DNA from 2 places in the Paenibacillus sp. CFBP13512 genome. Region 2 is predicted to be linked to the other one. Evidence: riboswitches for the same ligand, from Rfam matches in the RefSeq annotation. Region 2 holds a riboswitch; the other holds the start of a gene.
The links. Region 2 has a riboswitch for cyclic di-AMP ahead of kdpF (K(+)-transporting ATPase subunit F). Riboswitches for the same ligand answer to the same signal wherever they lie in the genome.

Region 1 (3,743 bases), on a different contig from region 2:
CGTCGTTGTCAAAGAATCAGGTATGCATGCGATCGAAGATTATCTTATGGCACGTTATCAGATGTACTGGCAAGTGTATTTTCATCCAGTGACTCGAAGTTCAGATATTGTATTAAAACAAATTTTCCGTCGTGCCAAAGAATTGTTCGATGAAGGATTTGATTTTAAATTTTTGCCGTATCCTTTACCCGAGTTATTCAAAGGTGATATTCAAGTTGGTGATTATTTATTGCTAGATGAAGCATTAGTACAGACAGCATTTATGCAATGGACAAGGGAAGACGATGATATTTTGTCAGATGTATGTCATCGTTTTATGCAGCGTAAGTTGTATAAATATGTAGAGACAGATCTAATTGATAAGCAGACAATTAGCAGTATACGTAGCGAATTTGCTAGAGTAGGATTGCATCCTGATTATGATCTAGAAATCGATTTTCCCACCGATCTTCCTTATGATGTATTTCGTCCAGGTGATCCTAAAAAAGAAAAACAAATTCTATTATTAGATCGTCAAAACCGAATCCAAGAAATATCAGAAGTATCGGATATTGTACGTTCAATTAGTGGGATTCATCGCGGTCGATATCATCTGTATTATCCGCAAGATAAGTTAGAGAAAGTTATTCATCAATTATCCGAAGAAGTGGCAGCGATATTTGAAAACAAAATTAATCCGCCACAGATGGAATTTGAAATATAAGATTAGCGAAAAAAGAACGAGAAACAGAGAAGGAGTGAGAAAATTATATGTTATTTGATACACATACTCATTTGGATTCGATCGAATTTGCCGATGATCGTAAAGAAGTGATTGAGCGTGCTTATGCACAAGGGGTAACCCGAATGATCAATGTGGGATTCAACCGTGAAACGATTCCCACCACGATGGAATTAGTCGAAAGTTATGAATTTATATATGCGGCTATTGGCTGGCATCCTGTAGATGCGATTCATATGCAACCTGGAGATCTGGAATGGATCGAATCGCTATGCAAACATGAAAAAGTAGTAGCGATTGGTGAAATTGGTCTGGATTATCACTGGGATACTTCACCGAAAGAAGTACAGCATAAAGTATTACGTGAACAAATCGGTCTAGCACGTTCGATTAATATGCCGATTGTTATCCATAATCGTGATGCTCATGAAGATATTGTTAAGATTTTGCGCGAAGAAAAAGCACATGAAGTTGGAGGGGTTATGCACTCCTTTTCAGGTAGCTGGGAAACGGCTAAAATGTGTCTCGATATGGGCTTTCATTTATCGTTTGGAGGACCGATTACTTTCAAAAATGCGAAGCAACCTAAAGAGGTGTTACAACAGGTTCCAATGGACCGTCTTTTGCTTGAAACAGACTCCCCATTTTTGACACCACATCCTTATCGTGGAAAACGAAATGAGTCCGGTTATGTGACACTTGTAGCAGAAGCTGCTGCTGCGCTAAAAGGGGTATCACTGGAAGAAATTAGTACAATTACAACTAAAAATGCACTGGAACGATTTGGCATTCGGTGAAAAAGAGAGTAAATCACGCAAAAAACAGCGTTAAACGGATATATGAATAAATTATAACCAAAAAACAGAAGAATATGACAACTTTTTAACCATTTATTCAGAAAAACGTGCTTGCTGGTCGCTTTACATGAGGGTTGGGTTCGGGATATTATTTCATCAGTGATTTAATCTTGCTGTTATTACGCAAGATTCCATGATTCGGTCTCGCTGAGTTTCCTGCATAGGAAAACGGGGGAACCAACATATGTCTTCAAGCCATTATTATCAGAATACCGAAGTCATTATGTATGATTCCTTTTACAGGGTCTACGGGGTGAATTGGAGGTACTCGCGCCATGAGCGGAGGAGCCTTCAAAGGGCAAGAAATATGATGTGTCCGAATCCGACAGCTAACCCCGTAAGCGATGCAGAGGCAACCTCGTATTTTCTAACGTTTTCCGAACTGTATTTAGATACGTCGGAAGCCAAGGAAAAGTTGCTTTGCTCTTTTCCAGAGGCTTCTTTTGTTTTGGGCTAAACGAAAAGATTCAGAGAATACGATATTTGAAATTTGATCTTTCAGATATTAGGTGTGTCCCTTAGACTGACCATGGCGCAGGCATTTTTGAACATCACGAAAGATTATCACACAGATTTGGTAATCTTATGCTTACGATCAGCCTGTGAAAATTCTGTTATATAGTCGCGTCATATACAATTACGTCACAGCTAGACGGCGAGACTATGAAGGAGGACGGAAGAAGTGGCAATTGCTCCTTTCGAAAAAACCCATGGTTCGCGCTCATCCAGCATGTCTTACGCGCTGAGTTGGAAGCAACAAAACCTACGCTATGTATTGTGGGCTGCATTATTAGTGATCGCTCTTGCAGCGATGCTATTGTCCCTACTTTATAATCAAGCGGGTAAAAATATTTCTGTAGTCATTGACGGCAAAGCACAAACCGTGGAAACACGTAAATTGATGCTTTCTCAACTGCTTGATGAAAATCAAATTAAAGTGGCACCACAAGATAAAGTATCTATGCCTATGAATGGCGCGCTTCAGGATGGGGACAAAGTTTATATTAACCATGCGGTTGCAGTAAACATTACGGCAGATGGTGGAACCAAGAAAATTTATACCACCTCTAAAACAGTTGGTAACACATTGGAGCAGGCTGGGTTAACACTGTCAGGTGAAGATCAATTAACACCTGCGATGGAATCTTCAGTTCATGACAATATGGATATCAAGATTGTGCGTACCAAATCATTTGTAGCGAAAAAAGTAGTCAAGATTCCATATCAAACGGTTAAAAAAACCGATGGTTCCATGCTTGAAGGTAAAACCAAGTTAGTGCAAGGCGGTCAAACAGGTAAAGTGGTTCAATACATCGAGAAAGTATACGAAGATGGAGAATTCGTCTCCAAACGTATGGTTAATAAAAAAACAACCGCAAAAGTAAAAGATAAGATTGTAGCTATTGGTACCAAAAAAGAGGAGCCTAAACTTCTCGCAGCTGCTTCTTCTAGTGGAGGATCAAGTAATAGTACTTCCAAAGCAGGTGTAGATTTCTCTTATGCGAAAGTACTGAACAATGTATCTCTAACTGCTTATTCGTCTCAAGAACCTGGTCTAGGTACAGTGACTGCTTCGGGAGCACGTGTAACAGAAGGTCGTACGATTGCAGTCGATACGAGTGTCATTCCTATGGGATGGTGGGTATACATTGAAGGCATTGGCTTCCGCCGTGCTGAAGATACCGGTAGTGCTATTAACGGTAATAAAATCGACGTGTATATAGACAGCTTGAGCCAAGCGAGAGCATTTGGACGCAAATCCGGTTACACTGTATATGTAATTGGCCCGGTTAAACCCTAGAGAGGGTGTTGATTGGGATAGCACCATTGCTTAAGCCCAGTCATCTGTTATATGATATAAATAATATTAACTATGAGCGTGCATAAAGAAAACAAAAAGAAGAGGATAAATCCTCTTCTTTTTGTTCTGTTAAGATGAATATCGAACAGATTATCTTATCATTTAGAGAGTGAAGGGAAGCGTACAATCAACGTGATTAAAGAAGTGATTGTTGTGGAAGGACGAGACGATACCGTAGCGATTAAAAGAGCTGTAGACGCAGATACGATCGAGACAGGCGGCTCAGCTATAGGTGCTCATGTGATTCGTCGTGTAAAATTAGCTCAAGAACGACGCGGTGTAATTATATTAACTGATCCTGATT
Region 2 (3,743 bases):
GACCGAGAAATTCAGGTGTGCGTCCAACCATAAGACCGGATAAGAACACCGCAATAATGGCATACATTAGAATATTCAACAGTCCTACACCTGAACCGCCAAATACTGTATTTAGCATCATATTTCCTAATGCAATCAATCCACCGAGTGGTGTTAACGTATCATGCATGTTATTGACAGCACCAGTCTCTGAAGCAGTAGTAACTACAGAGTAGAACGAAGATTGAGCTTCGCCTAATCGTACTTCTTTACCTTCCATCGATCCTGCATTGTGCTGGGTACCTAATTGATTAATCAATGGATTTCCTTGATATTCACTTGCAAGAGATACACTAAGCATCACGACAAACATCATAACCATCGAAACGAATAATACTCGGCCTTGCTTCGAGTTGCCGACCATTTTACCGTACGTAAATGGCAATGACATTGGAACCAGTAACATCATCAGCATTTGCAACATATTACTGAATCCGCCTGGATTTTCAAAAGGATGTGCAGAGTTGGCTCCAAAATAACCACCACCGTTATTCCCTAATTCTTTGATCGCTAGAAATGATCCAATTGGACCTACACCAATCTTTTGCTCTGTTCCTTGTAACGTCTGTGCTGTCACTACAGTATGCAACGTCTGCGGCATACCTAATCCAACAAAGACAAGCGCCATAATAAAAGTAAGAGGTAACAAAATGCGTGTAATTGCCCGTACTAGATCCGTAAAGAAATTACCTAGTGGCTTACCGGTTATTCCTCTAATAAATGCAATTGCAACCGCAATCCCTGTTGCCGGTGATACAAACATCATAAAGATAATCGCTGTCATCTGTGAAAATAAAGATAAACCACTTTCACCACTATAATGCTGTAAATTGGTATTTGTCATAAAGCTAATCGCTGTATTGAACGCTAGATCAGGGCTCATATTCGTAATGCCCGCTGGATTCAAAGGTAATACATGTTGAAGACGGAAGATCGCATAAGCGATAAGTAAGATCACTGTATTACTGATCAATACGGCTCCTGCATATTGCTTCCACGTCTGATTTTCACCTTTGATTCCACCGAACCTGTAAATCCATTTTTCAATAGGATGAAACCAACGATCTAATCGATTGGGTGTATTGTCAAAAGCATGTGCAATATAATGTCCGGTTGGACGAGCGATGATTAAAGCAATAATAAAAGTGACTGCAATTCCGATATATGAAAAGATACTCACGATGTTCTCCCCTGACCCATTAGAATTTTTCTGGATAAATTAATGCGTAACATAGATAAATGGTTAATCCACCAATAATAATCCACAGCAGCCAAGTCATCGCTCATTCCTTCTTTCTCCGATAGCTACAGATGCCCATTGCAGCAACCCGCTCAACCCTACAGTAATCAACAAAACCAATCCAATCATTAATATATCCATCATATGTGAAGAACTCCCTGCATTCATTTTGGTTACTATAATTTGCTAAAAAAGGCACAAAAAAAGAAGCCTGGAGAAAAGCAGAACTTTTCCCCAGACTTCTACAAACACGCACACTTATCGTGTACCTGCCGAGTTGCTGGTTAGGAGTTCTCCCTTATACGCTTACGGAGTTAGCTGTCGGATTCGGGCTGGAAGATTGCCCGTTCCGGTAGATACCGGAATTCACCCCATGTTGTGTAGATCCTGATCATTTCCTATCAGTCCTCTCCATCAACGATTGGTTCCCCCGCTTTTCATATGCATATGAAAATTAAGCGTTGTGACATTGTTAACATATCAAAAAACACAGAGTCGTATTACACTGTGTCAGATCGGCACAAGCTTCACACTTCTCTCCTATCCACGCTTACGAGGTTAGCTGTCGGATTCGGGCGGTGAGAGTCGCCCTACTGCATTGTCTGACTGTACCATGGTTAGTCAGTATGCAGATTCACCCCAACGATTCACATTCCGGCTCTCACACCGTTTTGTGAAATCGCAATTTGGTTCCCCCGTTTTTCGGTTAGCACCGAAAACTCAGCGATCAAAAACATTGGAAACTTCATTTATATCAGTTGCTGAATCGTATTCATCAACTGCCTGCAATGAATAATACGCCTGTCCTTGTCAACTGTAAAGCTGAGAAAAGACGCAAAAAAAGCTGTGAATCATCACAGCTTTCATTTTCAGATAACTATTGAAAAGTTATCTATCGCAGGCTCCTATTTTCTCTCTTTTTCATCGTTTCTCTACTTTTTCACTGTTGTTACATCGCATTTATCATTCATTTGCAACAGATTCTGAAAACGGTTATGTCATTTTTTACGCAAGATGCTATCATTTTTAAAATTATGGTCAACCTGTGTAGATTTCATAAGCGAAATGATACAGTGTGCTAATGTCTGAATTTAATGGCTTACCGTTGCTGAAAAATTGGATTCTGACAATATCATAATAATGTCTGTATTTGGATGATTGGAAAGTATATTGTCCTACTCCTGGATTATCAATATTGACTGGCATTGTAAAGTTACCTGAAGCATCTGTCGTAGCTGTTCCGGGAATCACTTTGCCATTGAGAATTGTAGTGATATTAGTCGTTACGATAGCGTTCGCTACCGGATTGCCTGTAGCATCAAAAGCACGACCTGAGATCACAATATTGTTTTTGACACGCCACTTATTACCTTGTCCATAATTAATAAATCCATAGACACCACCATCTGTTGTAATATTACTGATCGCAACTCTGGATACATCTGCTGTCTGATAATTAACAGATAGTTTGTATGGAGTCGTTAGATCGAATGTAGAAGGTGCTAAGACTTGAATATAATACGTTCCCGCAGGTAGTGTGACTTGACCGTTGGTATTCTGTGCCAGTGTTCCTTGACTCACCAGATTCGCATTAAATAACTGTAATTGATACGTTCCATAAGCAGATGTGTTGTCTAGACGAAGGTTCATTTTGGATTGAGCTGTCAAAGTGACTTTTGTCCAATCCTCGTCAAAACGATTATCAATATTCTGTGTGCTGACAAAAGGTGCTGATCCTTTATCTTTGGCTAACCACGGATTATCATCAGGCTCGCTTGCATCATAACTATCTGAAGTGACAGCAAATACAGTAAATGGATTAGTGGTATCTGCTCCTTGATAAGAACTTACTCTAATAAAATAATATCCTGCTTTGGCAATATGACTAAGCTGTTCATATTGTGTTGGACCTTTGGTAGAAAAAGCGACCTGCTCGATCTCAGATGTCTCTTCATTCAAATAATAAAGTGAAAGATCATAATCAACCGTAGCCGAATTAACTACACTTAAAAAAGAAGTCAGTTTCGCTGGATTAGTGACTTGAGTATAAAACCAGCGACTTTCTCCTTCAGCAGCAATGTAACCTTGATAGGCTTGTCCTGTCTGAATAAACAAAGCTTGATCCGGTGTAGTATTCGTTCCATACGTATCGTCAACTACTGCACTGAATGAACGAGCAGACGACGGCAACGTGATGGATTGTGATAATTCACTTTTTGGGATAGCCAAGAAATCTTTAGAGTTGTTCAATCCATTGTTTGGCGCAACATTTTGGACTAGAGGTGTAGTTACCCCCCAATCTTTATGTATTGCTGGAGTCTGTGCATGGGTGGTTACTCCTCCCCAACCTAAGCCTAATGTCACAAGTAATGCTGTTATACCTACTAATTTCGTTTTCAAAACATCTCTACTTTTTCAAATATATGTTATTTATTAGTAAATTATACCTAAAATAAAATTTGAT

Region 1: it holds a riboswitch for cyclic di-AMP, as region 2 does, so the genes downstream of both, PaeCFBP13512_RS20710 (ubiquitin-like domain-containing protein) here and kdpF (K(+)-transporting ATPase subunit F) in region 2, are expected to answer to the same signal.

What each region holds. Positions count from the first base shown of each region.
Region 1 covers NZ_QGAD01000022.1:12,453-16,195, forward strand. Annotated here, with positions in the region: gene PaeCFBP13512_RS20700 (HD domain-containing protein) at 1-703, shown strand, start outside; gene PaeCFBP13512_RS20705 (TatD family hydrolase) at 751-1,518, shown strand; cyclic di-AMP (ydaO/yuaA leader) riboswitch at 1,714-1,937, shown strand; gene PaeCFBP13512_RS20710 (ubiquitin-like domain-containing protein) at 2,261-3,379, shown strand; gene rnmV (ribonuclease M5) at 3,572-3,743, shown strand, end outside.
Region 2 covers NZ_QGAD01000014.1:24,513-28,255, forward strand. Annotated here, with positions in the region: gene kdpA (potassium-transporting ATPase subunit KdpA) at 1-1,219, opposite strand, end outside; gene kdpF (K(+)-transporting ATPase subunit F) at 1,239-1,319, opposite strand; cyclic di-AMP (ydaO/yuaA leader) riboswitch at 1,568-1,750, opposite strand; cyclic di-AMP (ydaO/yuaA leader) riboswitch at 1,812-2,015, opposite strand; gene PaeCFBP13512_RS17890 (carboxypeptidase-like regulatory domain-containing protein) at 2,318-3,679, opposite strand.